2 regions of the Variovorax sp. CCNWLW235 genome follow, and region 2 is predicted to be linked to the other one. Evidence: riboswitches for the same ligand, from Rfam matches in the RefSeq annotation. Region 2 holds a riboswitch; the other holds the start of a gene.
The links. Region 2 has a riboswitch for thiamine pyrophosphate ahead of V9L21_RS09500 (purine-cytosine permease family protein). Riboswitches for the same ligand answer to the same signal wherever they lie in the genome.
Positions count from the first base shown of each region.

Region 1: it holds a riboswitch for thiamine pyrophosphate, as region 2 does, so the genes downstream of both, thiC (phosphomethylpyrimidine synthase ThiC) here and V9L21_RS09500 (purine-cytosine permease family protein) in region 2, are expected to answer to the same signal.

Region 1 covers NZ_JBBCBW010000011.1:11,629-20,037, forward strand. The annotation lists gene V9L21_RS14175 (metallophosphoesterase) at 1-513, shown strand, start outside; gene iaaH (indoleacetamide hydrolase) at 602-2,110, shown strand; gene V9L21_RS14185 (helix-turn-helix transcriptional regulator) at 2,127-2,861, opposite strand; gene V9L21_RS14190 (YchJ family protein) at 2,996-3,424, shown strand; TPP riboswitch at 3,451-3,556, shown strand; gene thiC (phosphomethylpyrimidine synthase ThiC) at 3,648-5,534, shown strand; gene V9L21_RS14200 (HAD family hydrolase) at 5,591-6,283, shown strand; gene V9L21_RS14205 (thioredoxin family protein) at 6,380-6,706, shown strand; gene V9L21_RS14210 (AraC family transcriptional regulator) at 7,049-8,077, opposite strand; gene V9L21_RS14215 (isovaleryl-CoA dehydrogenase) at 8,218-8,409, shown strand, end outside.
Region 2 covers NZ_JBBCBW010000006.1:112,316-120,724, forward strand. The annotation lists gene V9L21_RS09470 (TonB-dependent siderophore receptor) at 1-637, opposite strand, end outside; gene thiE (thiamine phosphate synthase) at 649-1,581, opposite strand; gene V9L21_RS09480 (thiazole synthase) at 1,578-2,408, opposite strand; gene thiS (sulfur carrier protein ThiS) at 2,440-2,643, opposite strand; gene V9L21_RS09490 (FAD-dependent oxidoreductase) at 2,640-3,731, opposite strand; gene thiD (bifunctional hydroxymethylpyrimidine kinase/phosphomethylpyrimidine kinase) at 3,809-4,672, shown strand; gene V9L21_RS09500 (purine-cytosine permease family protein) at 4,623-5,975, opposite strand; TPP riboswitch at 6,052-6,159, opposite strand; gene V9L21_RS09505 (NAD(P)/FAD-dependent oxidoreductase) at 6,262-7,335, opposite strand; gene fdxA (ferredoxin FdxA) at 7,293-7,622, opposite strand; gene V9L21_RS09515 (sulfate adenylyltransferase subunit 1) at 7,665-8,409, opposite strand, start outside.

The DNA.
Region 1 (8,409 bases), on a different contig from region 2:
ATCGAAGAGATGGCTGCCGTGCTGGGACGCCTGAAAGCGCCGCAGGGCGTGTACGCGGTGCTCGGCAATCACGACTGGTGGCACGACGGAGAACGCACCGCGCGCGCCTTGTCCGCCGAGGGCATCCGCGTGCTCGAGAACGCCTCGGTGCGCCTGCCGGGCCATGACATCTGGGTGGTCGGCATCGGCGACGACTCGACCGGCCACTCGCAGCCGGACAAGGCGTTGGCCGGCGTGCCGAAGGGCGCCGCCACGTTGGTCATGATGCACGACCCCTTCAGCTTTGCGACGATGCCGCTCACCCGTGGGCTGGTGGTGGCGGCGCACACGCACGGCGGGCAGGTCAGCGTGCCGGGCTACGGCGCACTGGTGGTGCCGGGGCGTGCGCCGCGCGAATGGGCCTATGGCTGGATCGCGCACAAGGACAAGCGCATGTACGTGACCAGCGGGCTGGGCGTGAGCATTCTCCCGGTGCGTTTCAACATGCGGCCCGAGTGGGTGATGTTCCAGTAGGGCCTGGATGCGGTGTCATCGGTTTTGATGACAGACAGGACGGCGCCCTTGGCGCAGCATGGCGGTCTCTTCGTCGAAGGTTCTTGCCATGTCCAATTCCAAATCCTTCTTCTTCGCCGCGGCCCTGCTGTGCCTCGGTGCATCCGCCCAGGCGCAGCCCGCCGCCGCTGACATCGGCACGCTGACCGCGAGCGATGCCGTGCAGCAGCTCTGCGCCGGTACCGTCACCAGCGAGCAGCTCGTGACGGCCTACGTTGCGCAGGCCAGGCAAAAGGCAAACCTCAACGCCTTCATCACGCTCGACGAGGCCGGCGCACTGAAGGCCGCGCGCGCCGCCGATGCCGCGCGCAAGCGCGGTGGCGCCTGCAAGCCGCTGGCCGGCCTGCCGGTGGTCATCAAAGACAACATCCAGGTGCAGGGGCTGCCCGCCACGGCGGGCTCGCCGGCGCTCAAGGGCTTTGTGTCCGCGGCCGATGCCCCGGTGGTCGCGAAGCTGCGCGCGGCCGGCGCCGTCATTCTTGGCAAGACGAACATGCACGAACTGGCCTTCGGCGTGACGGGCTACAACCCCGCATTCCAGACCGGCGCCGAGGTGGGCGTGCGCAATGCCTACGACGCCAGCCGCGTGGCGGGCGGTTCGTCGTCGGGCAACGGGTCGGCGCTCGGCGCGCGCATGGCGCCGGCGGCACTGGGCACCGACACGGGCGGTTCGGTGCGCATTCCATGCGCGTTCAATGGCTGCGCTTCGCTGCGTCCCAGCATGGGCCGCTATTCGCAGAGGGGCATCGCGCCGATCTCGCACACCCGCGACACCGCCGGGCCGATGGCGCAGTCGATAGCCGACGTTGCGCTGCTCGACCGCGTGATTGCAGGCGGCGCCCCGCTGAAGCCCGCCGACCTGAAGCGCGTGCGGCTCGGCGTGGTGCCGGCTTTCTACGCCAACCTCGACGCGGACACGCGCGCCGCGACCGATGCAGCGCTGGCCAAGCTGCGCGCGGCGGGCGTCACGCTGGTCGACGTGGAGATGCCCAAGCTCATGGAACTCAATGGCGCCATCGGCTTTCCGGTCGCGCTCTACGAGGCGCACGACGACATGGTCGCGTACCTCGCGAAATACCGCACCGGCATCGACATCGCGCAACTGACGGCCGGCGTTGTGAGTCCGGACGTCAAGGGCACCTTCGAAGTCTTCGTGGTCCCACGCAAGCTGCCCGCGCCGAATGGCACGGTCGACGCCAAGCCGGCCTACGACAACGCAATGCACGTCGCGCGGCCCGCATTGCAGAAGCTCTACCGCGACACCTTCGCGCAGCACCGCCTCGACGCGTTGGTGTTCGCTACCGTGCCGCGCGTGGCTCCGCTGGCTGCACCCGAAGCCAGCAGCCCCGAGAACTTCGGCGTGCTGATCCAGAACACCGACCCCGGCAGCAACGCCGGGATTCCGGGCGTGCAGCTGCCCTCGGGTCTTGGCACGACCAGCGGCCTGCCCGTTGGGTTGGAACTCGACGGGCCCGCCGGCAGTGATCGAAAGTTGCTCGCCGTGGGCCTTGCGGTGGAAAACGTGCTGGGCCGCCTGCCGGCCCCGAAGCCGAAGTAAAACGCTTTCCGCCGTATCAGCGCTGGGCCCAACCGGCCAGTGCCGAGCGGCGCTCGATGCCGAGCTTGTCGAAGATGCGCCGCAGGTAGGTGCGCACCGTCGGCACGCTCACCGCCATCCGGCGCGCGATCTCCTTGTCGGTCAGGCCTTCGCAGACAGCCTGCGCGACCTCCTGCTCTCGCGCGCTCAGGGCACTCCAAGGCGGTTCGGCGGGTATTTGCACGGCAGCCGCTTTACGCTGAGCACGCTGCAGCGCACCGATGAAAGCCGGCTCGATCAGGTCGAGCAGCGCCTTTTCATGATCGCCGAAGTCACCGCGGCCCTTGCACCGCCAGATGCGCAGGTCGCCCAAGGCCCGGTTGCCCTCGAACGCATGCAGGTTCATGCCCCAGTGCAGACCGTCGCGCGAAAGAAAGTCGGTGAAGAATTCTGTGCGCATCAGTTCACGCTGGGGCATCACGTCGGTCACGCGCGTGGCGCGGCGATGCGACTGCAGCACGAAGGTGATCGGGTCGTGGTGCTGGTGCCATTCGCCGTAGCGGTCGAGGTTGGCAGGGTCCATGTTCAGGGCCACGCGGCCGTCGAATCGGCCGCTCTCGGCATTCCAGACGAAGGAGGCGAACTGGTCCGCATGCAGCAGGTCGAGCAGCGCCCGGCCGAGTCGCTCGCGAATGTCGCCTTCGCCTCGGTCTTCCGCCAGCAGCGTGAAAACGCCGCGCAGCGCCTGCTGTTCGGAGCCTGTCAGGTACATCGCCGCCTCGCTCTTTTCGTGTGCAGAAACAAGGCTAACGTCTAGCAAGCACTGAGCCAAGGGTGGATCTCCGGAGACGCTCCGGGGTTGCCCCATCGGGGGCAGGGCCGCGAGGTGTTCCAATAGAGGCCTTCATGAGCGCCACTGTTCCCACCACCGGACCCTGCCCCTGCGGCCGCACGGACCGTCGAGACAAGCCCATCGGCTATGCCCTGTGCTGCGGCCGCTACCTCGAGGATTTCGAGGGCACGCCCGCGCCGGACGCCGAATCGCTGATGCGTTCGCGCTATACAGCCTTTGTGCTGGAGCGCGGGCCTTACCTGCTTGCCACCTGGCATGCGTCGAAGCGGCCGGCCTCGATCGAGTTCGAGCCGGGCGTGAAATGGCTGGGCCTGGACATCCGCTCGCGATCGGTGCTCGACGCCGACCATGCCGAGGTCGAATTCGTCGCCCGGCAGCGCAGCAGCACCGGCACTGCCACGCGGCTGCACGAGCGCAGCCGCTTCGTGCGCGAGGGCGATCGCTGGTTCTACCTCGAAGGCGATCTGCAGACTCCTGGTTGACTCGGCGGGCCGAGGCTCGCACAATCGGCCTCGCTCCGGGGTGCACGCATGTGGCGTGCTGAGATGGCAAAGCTGCCGACCCGCGAACTTGATCCGGGTCATACCGGCGTAAGAAGAGCTGCACTCCCTGACTCCGGTCCCGCCACCCACCCAACCACGGTGGCGGCCCAAAGTCCACCGAGCGATTGCGGAGCACCCTTTCCCTCAACAAGGAGTGCCCCGCATGAATGCCCCCGACAAGTTCACCTCCCTGCTTTCGCTCACGCGCGAGCCCTTTCCCGCTTCGCACAAGTGCCTGATTCCGGGCAGCCGGCCCGACCTGAACGTGCCGGTGCGCGACGTGCTGCTGACCAACGGCGAGACCGTGTCGCTCTACGACACCTCGGGGCCCTACACCGACGCCAAGGTAGAGATCGACGTGCGCCGGGGCCTGCCCGATGTGCGCGGCGCCTGGATCGTCGAGCGCAACGACACCGAAAGCTACGAAGGCCGCTCGCACCAGGCGCTCGACGAGGGCCTCAAGCACGCGCACGACCACGATGCCCAGCGCCTGGCCGAACTGCGCGCCGGCGCCTCGGCATTGCAGCGCACGCCGCGCCGCGCCAAGTCGGGTGCCAATGTCACGCAGATGCACTATGCCCGCCGCGGCATCGTCACGCCCGAGATGGAGTACGTGGCCCTGCGCGAGAACGGCAAGCGCGAGTGGATGGCCGAATACCTGGCCAACGAGGAGCGCGCCAAGCGCGTGGCCGGCAACCCGATGGGCGCCAGCATTCCGCGCATCATCACGCCGGAGTTCGTGCGCGACGAGGTGGCACGTGGCCGCGCGATCATTCCGGCCAACATCAACCATCCCGAAGTGGAGCCGATGGCCATCGGCCGCAACTTCAAGGTGAAGATCAACGCCAACATCGGCAATTCGGCAGTCACCTCGAGCATCGAGGAAGAAGTGGAAAAGCTCGTGTGGGCAATCCGCTGGGGCGCCGACAACGTGATGGATCTTTCCACCGGCAAGAACATCCACACCACGCGCGACTGGATCGTGCGCAACTCGCCGGTGCCCATTGGCACGGTGCCGATCTACCAGGCGCTTGAGAAGGTGGGCGGCGTGGCCGAAGACCTGACCTGGGAGATCTTCCGCGACACGCTGATCGAGCAGGCCGAGCAGGGCATCGACTACTTCACCATCCACGCCGGCGTGCGCCTGCCATTCATCCACCTGACGGCCGACCGCATGACGGGCATCGTCTCGCGCGGCGGCTCGATCATGGCCAAGTGGTGCATCGCGCACCACAAGGAGAGCTTTCTCTACGAGCGCTTCGAGGACATCTGCGACATCATGAAGGCCTACGACGTGAGCTTTTCGCTTGGCGACGGACTGCGCCCGGGCTCGGGTGCGGATGCGAACGACGAGGCGCAGTTTGCCGAGCTGCGCACACTGGGCGAGTTGACGCAGATCGCATGGAAGCACGACGTGCAGACCATGATCGAAGGGCCGGGCCACGTGCCGATGCACATGATCCAGGCCAACATGGACGAGCAGCTCAAGCACTGCCACGAGGCGCCGTTCTACACGCTCGGCCCGTTGACGATCGACATCGCGCCGGGCTACGACCACATCTCCAGCGCCATCGGCGCCGCGATGATCGGCTGGGCCGGCACCGCGATGCTGTGCTACGTGACGCCGAAGGAGCACCTGGGCCTGCCCGACCGCGACGACGTGAAGCAGGGGATCATTGCGTACAAGATCGCCGCGCATGCGGCGGACGTGGCCAAGGGGCACCCTGGGGCGCGTTCGCGCGACGATGCGCTCAGCAAGGCGCGCTTCGAATTCCGTTGGCAGGACCAGTTCAACCTGGGGCTCGACCCCGACACGGCACGTGAATTCCACGACGAGACGCTGCCCAAGGATTCGAGCAAGGTGGCGCATTTCTGTTCGATGTGCGGGCCGAAGTTCTGCTCGATGAAGATCACGCAGGAAGTGCGCGAATACGCCGCCAAAAAGGGCGTGGCCGAGGCCGAAGCCATGGCCGAGGGCATGGAGGAAAAGTCGAAGGAGTTCATGGCGGGCGGCGGGGAGATCTACATCCCGATACGGCCCGTGGCCTGAGCGCGCCCGGGGTCGTTGCTACCATGAGGGGCTCTCCCCGAAACCCCTCCAGTGCAATGACCCCATTTCCCTTCGCCGCAGTCCTCTTCGACTGCGACGGCGTTCTTGTCGACTCCGAACCCATCACCAACCGCGTGCTTGCCGAAATGCTCGGCGAACTCGGTTGGCATCTCACCACCGAAGAGTCGATGAACACCTTCACCGGCAAGGCCGTGAAGGACGAGACGGACCTCATCGAATCCAAGACCGGCGTCAGGATTACCGAGGAGTGGCTCAGGGCGTTCAGGGCGCGCCGCAACGAAGCCCTCGAGCGCGACCTGGTAGCCATTCCCCACGCCCCCGTGGCCATCCGCGATATTCATGCAAGGCTCAAGGGCCGCATCGCCTGCGCCTCGGGTGCCGACCGCCACAAGGTCGAGCTTCAACTGGCGAAGGTGGGCCTGCTCGATTGCTTTCAAGGCCGTATCTTCAGCGGCCACGAAATGCCGCGCTCCAAGCCGCACCCCGACGTGTACCTTGCCGCCGCCGAGGCGCTAGGCGTCGATCCGAAGCGCTGCGCCGTAGTCGAAGACACCGTCACGGGCGCCATGGCCGGCGTGGCCGCGGGCGCCACGGTGTTCGGCTACAGCACCGGCGAATCAGGCCACAGCGGACCCGAGGCGCTGCGCAGCGTCGGCGCGCTGCAGGTGTTCAGCGACATGCGGGAACTGCCCGCGCTGCTTGCCTCGCATGGCATGCAGCCCGCCTGAAAAAAACAGGTCAAAAAAACCAAGCCCCTGCCACGAACAAGCCCGCAAAATTTTGGTGCAATGGGCCAAGCAACCCAAGAAAGGAGCCAGATCGTCATGACTTCCGAATACAAGACCGAGCAACCGGCCCGCGCTGAAATCGACGCCCTGAAGGGCCCCGCGGTGGTCGAGTTTGGTACCAACTGGTGCGGCATCTGCAAGGCCGCGCAACCCAATATCGCAGAGGCTTTTGCCAAGTATCCGGACATCCCGCGCATCAAGGTCGAAGACGGCAGCGGCCGTCCCTTGGGGCGCTCGTTCAACGTGCGCCTATGGCCCACGCTGGTGTTCATGCGCGACGGCAAGGAAGTCGCGAAGCTGGTGCGGCCGGAAGACAGCCAGTCGATTTCGGATGCGCTGGCTTTGATTGCTCAGCCGGGGTGATTGCTCGGTTTTAGCGCTGCTTCTTTCAGGGCGGCGCGCCCGCCGACGGGGTACCTTTCTCCGCGAATGTCCCCCGGCCTGCGGCCTCCTCCTTTATTTCGCTGCGTAAGGCACCCCGCCAGCGGGTGCGATGTACAGAGCAGTCGTTGATCAGCGGTACACCAGCAGCGTGCCCAAGTGCACAGGGCATCGGGTGCTCCGCGCAGCGAAATAAAGGAGGAGGGGCGCAGCCCCGGGGGACATTCGCGGAGGGGAGTACCCGGTGGCCTGTGCACACGCCCTGAACAGCAGCCCCCGCACAACCCCCCCCGCACAACTCCCCCGAACAGCAGCAAAAACAAACTACAACCCCAGCGCCCGAAAGTCACGCGGCGCATGCCCGGTCCACTGCAGGAACGCACGCGAAAAACTCTTCTCGTTGCGAAACCCCACCGCCAGTGCCACCTGCTTGATCGGCCGACTGGTCCGGCGCAGCTGCTCCACCGCCATCTCGTGGCGCACTTCGTTCTTCAGCACCTGCAGCGATGTCCCTTCTTCGTGCAGTTGCCGGTGCAGCGTGCGGCCTGATACGTTGAGCAGCGTGGCCAGCGCCTCCGCCGTCGTGGCCTCGCCGGCGCGCGAGCGCAACAGCTCTCGCACCCTCTGCCCCAGCAGGCGGTCGCGGCGGTACTGCAGGATGGTGAGCGGCAACGCACGCTTGAGCATTGCGCGTAGCGCCCGCTCGTCACGCTGCAAGGGCAGGGCGAGATAGCGCTCGTCAAAGCTGATGGTGGCCTGCGGCGCGTCGAAGCGCACCTCCGGCGTGAACATTGGCGCGTAGGCATCGCGGTGCGGCGGGGCCGCGAACGGAAAGGTCGCGTTGCGCAGCGAAATGCGCGAGTCGATGGCCCAGCACATGTAGCCGTGCATGAAGCGCAGGCTCGTCACCAGGCAAAACTCGCGAAAGGCCTCGTCCAGCGGGCGGTTCTCGGCAATGCGAAGCGTGGCCACGCCGCCCGCCACCTCGAGCGCAAGACCTATGTCTTCGGTAAGCAGCCGGTGGTGCCGGCACCAGCGCTTGATGGCCACGCCCAGGTCGGGCGAACTCAGCGACGCGCGGCACAGCATGCCGTAGCTGCCCCAGGGCAGGCGCCGCGAGAACCAGCCCAGCGCTTCGTCGTCCAGCTCCTGCATGGCATGTTCCGACAATGCCTCGAACTGCGCCGCCGTGACCCGCGCGCCCGGCCGCGCCAGCTCGCGCGGCGTGATCTGTGCCGCTTTCAGGGCTTCGGCAGGGTCCATGCCGTAGCGCTCATAGCCCTTCACAATGGCTCTCACAAAGGCCATGGGCGTGACGGCTCGGGCGGGTTTCAGGAAGGCGGGCGAGGTCATGGTCGGGCGAGGAGTGCGTGGCGCAATTTGCAACCATTGTGGCGCCAATTGCGGCGCGGCGAGGCGTAAGCTGCGTTCTTCCAAGCGCCAATCCGCGTGGGTAGCTCTGCGCGCCGACCCCCTCAGAGGAGACAAGACACATGCACGATCCCGGCCTGAACTTTGACCTGGGCGAGGACATCGACTCGCTGCGCAGCGCCATCCAGGACTTTGCCGCGAACGAAATCGCGCCCCGCGCCGCCGACATCGACCGCGACAACCTGTTTCCGCACGACCTGTGGCAAAAGCTCGGCGAACTCGGCCTGCACGGCATGACCGTGAAAGAAGAGTTC
Region 2 (8,409 bases):
CATTCACCACGTTCAGCCGGTAGCCGAACTCGCGATTCGCACCAAAGCGCCCGCCAAGATCGAGCGCGCCGAGCACGCTGCCGCGGCTGGTGGTTTCCAGGCGCAGCGTGCGCAGGTCTTGCTCGGTGGGCCGCTTGACAACGTAGTTGACCAGCCCGCCCGGCGCGCTGGTGCCGGCCTGAATGCCGCTGGTGCCGCGCAAGATTTCAACGCGCTCTTTGTTGTCGAGCGGAATCGATGTCTCGGCGCTGATCGGCAAGCCCTCGCGCCGGTAGTTGAAGCGGTTGTCCAGCACAAAGCCGCGCACGGTCAGGTAGTCCCAGTAGCCGGCGGAGTTGTAGGCATCGGTCACGGACGAATCGAACTGCGTCAGGTCCGCCAGGCGGCGCGCACCGCTCGCGCGAAGCTGCGTGCTGTCGATGACCGTGGCCGAAAGCGGCAGCTCGCGCACCGGCACGTCGCCGAAGCCGCTCAGGTCGGCTTGCGGCGCCGCATTGCTTTCGCTCACCGTGATGGCGGGCAGCTCCGTTGGCTGCTGGGCCTGCGCGCCGCCGGCTGCAAGAAAGAAGGCGACAGCCATTGCACGCGACACGGGCGATAGCGGCCATGCGGGAAAAGGAATTTGCTTTTTTGTCATTCTTGTCTTGTTCATGCGGCGGCTGCGCTCATGGCGGCCATCCATTGAGCGGCCGTGGCCTCCGGGTCGTCTGCGGTGACAAGCGCGCGCACCACGGCGACGGAGCCGACGCCGGTAGCAAGCACCTCCGGCAGGCGCACCGCATCGATGCCGCCGATGCCCACTTGCGGATAGCCGCGCAAGAGGCGCGCATACGCTGCGAGTCGCGCCACGCCTTGCGGAGCCGTCGCCATCTTCTTGAGGGTGGTCGGGTACACCGCGCCCATGGCGATGTAGCTGGGGCTCACCGCATCGGCGCGCACCATCTCGGCATAGCCGTGGGTGCTCACGCCAAGGCGCAAACCGGCGTCGCGTATTTGCCGCACCTGCGCTGGCGAAAGCGCATCGAGGTCTTCCTGGCCAAGGTGCACGCCGTAGGCACCGGCGGCAATGGCTGTCTCGCAATGGTCGTTGATGAAAAGCAGCGCGCCGGTGCCGCGCACTGCGTCGACGGCGGCCTGCACTTCGCGCTCGATGGTTGCCGCATCGTCCGACTTGAAGCGCAGCTGCACGGTGGGCACGCCGGCGCGCGCCATGCGGCCGACCCATTGCGCATCTGGCAACACGGCATACAGGCCGAGCCGTTCGGGGCAGGGCGCAAAGGCATCGTCGCGCGCCGCGGGCGGAAACGCGCGCATGCCGAAATCGGCCGGCGTCTCGGGCCATTGGCTTGCGTCGAATGCGCCGGTGCGCACTGTCTGTGCCTGCCACGCGAGCGCGAGGCATTCGGCATCGATCTCGATGAAGCCGAGCGCGGCGCAGGCTTGCTTGGCACCGCGGTACACCGGGTCGTCCGACGAAAAGCTGCCGGCCGAAATGGCCGAGGCCGTGATGGCGCCAAAGCGCAAGCCATGCGCTGCGACGATGGCGTGGGCAACGGCCCGGTGGTCGTTCAGCGCGGTCATGCGGTGTGATGCCAGAAGGGCGTGCCCAGCACCGGCGTGCTCGGTTGCGCGGAGTCTTGCGCGGCCATGGCGCCGGAGCGGTAGGCAGCGCGGCCGGCCTGCACCGCGTCTGCAAAGGCGCCCGCCATCGACACCGGGTCTTGCGCAAGCGCGACCGCCGTGTTGAGCAGCACACCGTCGTAGCCCCACTCCATCACCTGGCAGGCATGCGAGGGCAGGCCCAGGCCCGCATCGACCAGCATCGGCACGCTCAGCCGCTCGCGCAGCAATTGCAGCGCATAGGGGTTCACCGGGCCGCGGCCGGTGCCGATGGGCGCGGCCCAGGGCATGACGGCCTGGCAGCCGACGTCGACGAGGCGCTGGCACAGCACCAGGTCTTCGGTGCAGTAGGGCAGCACCTGGAAGCCATCGCGAATCAGCTGCGACGCGGCATCGACCAGGTTCAGCGTGTCCGGCTGCAGCGTGTAGTCGTCGCCGATGAGTTCGAGCTTGATCCACGGCGTGTCGAAAAGCTCACGCGCCATCTGCGCCGTGGCAATCACTTCTTGCACGCTGTGGCACCCGGCGGTGTTGGGCAGCACCGGCACCGCAAGCCGGCGCAGCAGTTCCCAGAAACCGTTGCCGCTGTCGCTTGCGCCTGGGCTTGCGGACTGGCGGCGCAGAGAGGCGGTCAGCATCGCGGGCTTGGCGCGCTTCACGGCGGCTTCGAGCAGGTCCGGCGAGGGGTAGCGCGCGGTGCCCAGCAGCAGGCGGCTGTGAAAGGTCTGGCCGTACAGAACCAGCGGATCGCCGTCTGGTGCGGGAGAGATTGAAGAGGTGGTGGTCATGGTGTGTTGTCTCCGTCGCTATGTCGTTCGTTCAGCCGCCGGTCACGGGGCGGATCACTTCGATGCGGTCTTGGGGTTGCAGTGCACGCGCCGCATAGGCCGAGCGCGGCACGAATTCGCGGTTCACGGCCACCGCAAAAGGCGGTACGGCGTTCAGCGCGGCGAGCGCGTCCACCAGCGTGGCGCTTTCGGGCAGCGTAAATGGCTTGTCGTTGATCAGCACGTCGATCGTCATGTGTCGGAAATCTCCAGGCCAAGGCTTTGCGCGAGCGCGGAGCGGCCGTGTACCAGCAGCTCCATGGCGGCGTCGAGCACGGCGGGCGCGATCATGAAACCGTGTCGGTACAGGCCGTTGATCTGCAGCACGCGCGGGTGCGGTTGGCGGATGGCGGGCAGGTTGTCGGGCAGCGTGGGGCGGCACTGCGTTGCAATCTCCAGGATGCGGGCTTCAGCAAAGCCGCTGTGCACCGCATAGGCTGCGCTCAGCAGCTCGAGCGTGGAGCGCACGCTGGCGGGTGACATGTCGTCCGATTCGATTTCGGTCGCGCCAATCACGAACACGCCGCCGGGCTTGGGCGCGATGTAGAGCGGATAGCGCGGATGCACCAGCCGTGTCGGCCGCTGCAGTGCCACCTCGGGCGCATGCACGCGAATGACTTCGCCGCGCACGCCGCGCAGTGCATTCCATTGAGGCTTGGCGCCAAGGCCGCGGCAGTCGATCACGCGGTCGGGCTGGCCGGGTGCGCCCGGAGAAAAATCGCTTGGTGCGCGTGGCGATTGCCAGTGCAGTTGCACGTTGGGGCTGGCCTCCAGCGTGGCGAGCAGTGCCGAGAGCAGCGCGCGGTTGTCGAGCTGGCCTTCACCGGGAAGCAAAAGCCCCTGTGCGAAGCGCTGGCCCAATGAAGGCTCGAGTGCGGTAATGCCGCCGCCGTCGAGCGTTTGCATGGGGGCGAGTTCGGGTACCAGCTGACCGGTGCGTGCCAGCACGCGCGCGAGCCGCGCAGCCTCTGCGGCATCTTGCCGGTGCCACAGCACCAGCGTGCCTTCGCGCTGGAAGAACACGGGCTGTGCGAGCGGCGCCAGCAGTTCGGGCCAGCGCGTCAGTGCGTAGTGGCCCATGCGCACCACTGAAGCTGGGGCCACTGCGGATTCAGCCAGCGGCGCGAGCATGGCGGCCGCCACGCGCGCTGCGGCGCCGTCGGCCGTGGGACCGGCGGCATCGAACAGATCGACCTTGCAGCCAGCCCGCGCCAGCGTGACCGCGAGCAAGCGCCCCATGAGCCCCGCGCCGAGAATGGCGGCCGATTGAAACGGAAGGCTCATGGTCTGCCTCCTTCCCCCGCTGGGGGAAGGCTGGGATGGGGGCGGGCAGGGCGCCCAACTCGCCGATAATTTTCAGCATGACCCAAGCTGCACACCCCGACGCGCCTCAAGCGCCCCAGCGCTACGTGCGCGTGCTCTCGATTGCCGGCTCCGACAGCGGCGGCGGTGCGGGCATCCAGGCCGACCTGAAGACCTTCGCCGCGCTTGGCTGCTACGGCATGACGGCGATCACCGCGCTCACAGCGCAGAACACGCGCGGCGTGTCGGGCATTCACGGCGTGCCGCCGGCTTTCCTCAAGGCGCAGATCCAGGCGGTGGTCGAAGACATCGGTGTCGATGCGGTCAAGCTCGGCATGCTGCATGCGCCCGAGGTGGTCGATGTGGTGGCCTGGGCCATCGATCACTACCGGCTGCCCAACGTGGTGCTCGACCCGGTCATGGTTGCGACCAGCGGCGACCGGCTGATTGCCGCCGAGACGGTGCAGGTGTTGGTGCGCGAGCTGTTTCCGCGCGCGGTGGTGGTTACACCCAACCTCGACGAAGCTGCGCTGCTCATCGGCCATGCCATCGACGGCATCGATGCGCTCGACCAGGCGGCCGAAGAACTGCTTGCGCTTGGCGCACAGGCCGTGCTGCTCAAGGGCGGCCACTTGCCTGGCGACGAAGTGGTCGATGTGCTGCTGGGGCGCAGCGGTGTGCGCAAGCGCCTGGCCTCGGCCCGCATTGCGAGCCGCAACCTGCATGGCACCGGCTGCACGCTGTCGTCCGCGATTGCGGCGCACTTGGCCCTCGGCTTGGCCTTGCCCGAGGCCGTGGAGCGCGCACGTGCCTACGTGCTCGGCGCCATGGCCGCCGGTGCGAATGTGCAAATCGGCGAGGGACACGGCCCGCTCAACCACGGTTTTGCGCCAGTGCCGACGCACCGCCTGCCGTTGTTGTAGATGCCGGCTTGGGCCGGCTGAGCCACGCCAGCAGGAAGGTGGCCGCCAGGGTCGGCAGCGCGGAGCCGAACTGTGGCGCCCACTTGGCACAGGCGTGATAGGCCGCAATGCCGGCAATCCAGATCAGCGCCGCGCCCAGGTCGACACGGCGGTTGCTTGCCGACGCAATAGCCCGGCCGGTGCCCAGCCTTCCCAGGATCACGCCGTAGAGCGGCACGAACACCGAGCTCAGCATCAGCAAGAACGGCTCGAGCGTGTGCATGGGCAGCACGAGCGCCAGCGCGGTGCATAGCGCCGCGATCAGCAGCCCCCAGCGGCGCACGCTCCAGCGCGGCAGCAGGCTGTGGGTGGACACCGCGCCCGAATACACGTCGCCGTACGCGTTGTCGAGCTCGTCGATAAGGATGAGGCCGAGCGCCACCAGGCCGCCTTGCGCGAGCAGCAGGGCGGTGACCAGCCCGGTGCCCGGCTCCGCCACGCTCACGACCATCACGCCGAGCGCATAGCACCAGATGTTGGCCAGCGCGTAGCCGAGCCAGGTGCCGGTGAATGCGCTGCCCAGGCCACCCCGGCCATTGGCATTGCGCTTGCCGTGCCGCGCGTAGTCGGCCACCAGCGGCAGCCACGACACCGGCATGGCAATCACCAGGTCGAGCGCACTGAACATGCCCATGCCGCCGGCACCCGGCCGCGTCCAGAAGGCGTCCAGCCCCTTGGCCTCGAGCCGTGTTGCGAACTGCCAGGTGAGCCACAGCAGAGAAAGCACGACAAGCGGCAGGCCGAAGCGGCTGACGAAGCGCCGCACCAGCTTGACCATGGAGCCCGCGAGCAGCGCCAGCAGCACCGCGCCCCAGAGCAGGGTGGTAAGGGCGCCGCCCAGCGGACCGGTGAGAGTGAGGCCGAACGCCTGCTGCCCGATGGCCTGCGTGCCCTCGCGCATGATTACCAACTCGAAGGTGGTCCAGCCCACCAGCTGCACGATGTTGAGCAGCACCGGCAGTCGCGCAAAGGCGCTGCCGTAGGTGGCGTGCATCAGCCCGGCGCTCGCCAGGCCGGTTTCGCAGCCCAGCCGCGCGGTCCAGGCCAATAAGCCCGCGCCGAGGAGCGAGCCCAGCACAATGGCAATGGCCGCGTCGCGCGTGCCCACCGCCGGAACCAGGTAGGCGCCGATTTGCATTACCAGCAGCCCCACGCCCAGGCTGAACCAGAGCGATGCGTGGTCGTGCCAGCCGAACACGCGCTGCGACGCGGGCAAAGGCGTCAGCGCCTCGTTGGCGGAAGAAAAACTATCGTCGTGTGCCATCCAGTTGCTCCAGTGCAAAAGGTTTGGCAGGTGGGCGAGGCTCCGGCGGCGGAGCTATCGCGCGAGACAACGCGACAGGCCGCCGGACCAGCTTCCCTGCGCGAGGATTACCTCAGTCAGGTTCAAAGGGACTCTCTCAGTCAGCCCCGGAACGGATTCCGGTTCGACACCCCTAGCGGTGGTGCTCCGCGCCGTGGCGCAAAGCGGAAACTATTGTACGAGCCTCGGCGAGAACCATCCAGACGGTGGCAGGGCTATTCGGCCCCGCCGCTTGCTTCGGCGATTTTTAGCGGGGAGTGCCGGCCACGCCCAGCAGCTCATGCAGCCGCGTGCTGGTGGTCGTGTACTGCAGCGGAATCGCCTTGCCCGGAAACACCAGCGCCGCGGCACCCCAGGCTGCAAGAGTCGCCTCGTGAAAGCCGCAGACGATGAGCTTCTTCTTGCCCGGGTAGGTGTTGATGTCGCCCACCGCGAACACGCCGCGTTCGCGGGTTTCGTATTTTTCGGTGTCGACCGGCACCTGCTTGCGCTCGAGTTCCAGGCCCCAGTCGGCAATGGGGCCGAGGCGGGGCGAAATGCCCAGGCAGGCGACCAGCGCATCGAGCGGCAGGTCGACCGTGGTGGCGTCTGGCGTCGCGATCTGCAGTTGCTTGCCATCGAAGGCGGTGGGTTGGCCCACCTTGAACGCCAGCTTGCCTTCGGCGACCAGCGCGCGCATCGAAGCGACCAGGCCTTCATCGGCCTGGAAGCCGTCGCGCCGGTGCACCAGCGTGACCTGTTTGGCGATGGCCGTGAGCGCAATGGCGGTTTGCAGCGCAATGTCGTCGCCGCCGTTCACCACCACCGTCTGTCCCGCGAAGCGGTCCAGCGAATCGGGGTGATAGAAAACCGAGCTGCCTTCGAACTGCGCAATGCCTTCGACCGCGATGCGCTTGGGCACGAAGGCGCCGACGCCTGCGGCAATGAACACCGTCTTGGCCAGGAAGGCCTTGCCCGCCGATGTTGTCAGCAGCAGGCGCTCATCGGCCTGGCGGGCGAGGGTGGCGACCTGCTCGCCAAAGTGGAACTGCGGCTTGAACGGCGCAACCTGCTGCAGCAGCGATTGCGCAAGATCGCGCCCGCTGGTCACCGGCGTGCCCGGAATGTCGTAGATCGGCTTGTCGCCGTAGAGCGCCACGCACTGGCCGCCCGCGGCGGGCAGCGCATCGACGATGTGGGATGAGATTTCGAGCAGGCCGAGCTGGAAGGCCTGGAACAGCCCGACCGGACCGGCGCCAATGATGAGGGCGTCGGTCTCGATCGGAGCGGTCGGCGTGCTCAGCGCACCAACTCCCCGATCTTGTCGGTCTTGTCTTTCCACTCTTCGGCGTCGGGCAATGCCGGCTTGCGCTTGGTGATGCTCTTCCAGCCGTCGGCCAGCGCGAGCTCGGCGTTGAGCTTGATGAAGGCGATCTGGTTGGCTGGGAGGTCTTCCTCGGCGTAGATTGCATTGACCGGGCATTCAGGAATGCAAACCGCGCAATCGATGCATTCGTCCGGGTCGATCACCAGCATGTTGGGACCTTCGCGGAAGCAATCCACGGGGCATACGTCCACGCAGTCGGTGTATTTGCAGCGGATGCAGGCTTCAGAGACGACGTGGGTCATTTGTCTTTTAGCGTCAGTGTGAGGTCGGGAAAACCCCAGATTTTAGGCCTTTGCGGCGGCAGGCTGCACGAGCACGGCGGCAGCGGTCTTGTGGGTGGCCGTATCGACCAGCACCAGCGAGCCTAATGCGCGCGATTGTGTGAAGGGCAGAACGGCCAGCGGCTGCTGCAGCGCAAGCACCACATCGCCGATGGAATTGGCCTCCAGCTGCGCCGTCGGCTCGGATTCGAGCGTGGTGATGTTCACCCGGTCGACGATGCGCGCCACCTTGGCTTTCACCCAGCGATGGCCCTGCAGCGCCCAGTAGACGCGGCCCGCAACCAGCGGCTCGTCGTCGAGCCAGGCGACCGTGGCGGTAATTTCACGCACGGGCTCGAAGGCACCGGGCGCCAGCAGCCAGTCGCCGCGCGACACATCCACTTCACGGTCGAGCACGATGCCGGCGCTGTGGCCCGCATGCACCGTCTTCGGCTGGCGCGTGTGGCTCAGCACCTGGGCGACCGTGGCCGTCTGGTTGCTGGGCAGCACGGTCACGCGTTGGCCAGGCTCCACATGGCCCGAAGCCACGCGGCCCCAGAACACGCGGCGGCCCTGCGAGGTGTCGGCCGAGGAAGAAAATTTTTCGACCCACTGCACCGGAAAGGCGAAGGGCACGGCCTCATCCTGCACGGTGACCGGCAGTTCCTCGAGCAGTTCGAGCAGGCTCGGGCCTTCGTAGCCGACCCAGTCGGCATGGCGCGTGGCCACGTTCCAGCCCTTGAGGGCCGAGATCGGCACGATGGCGGCC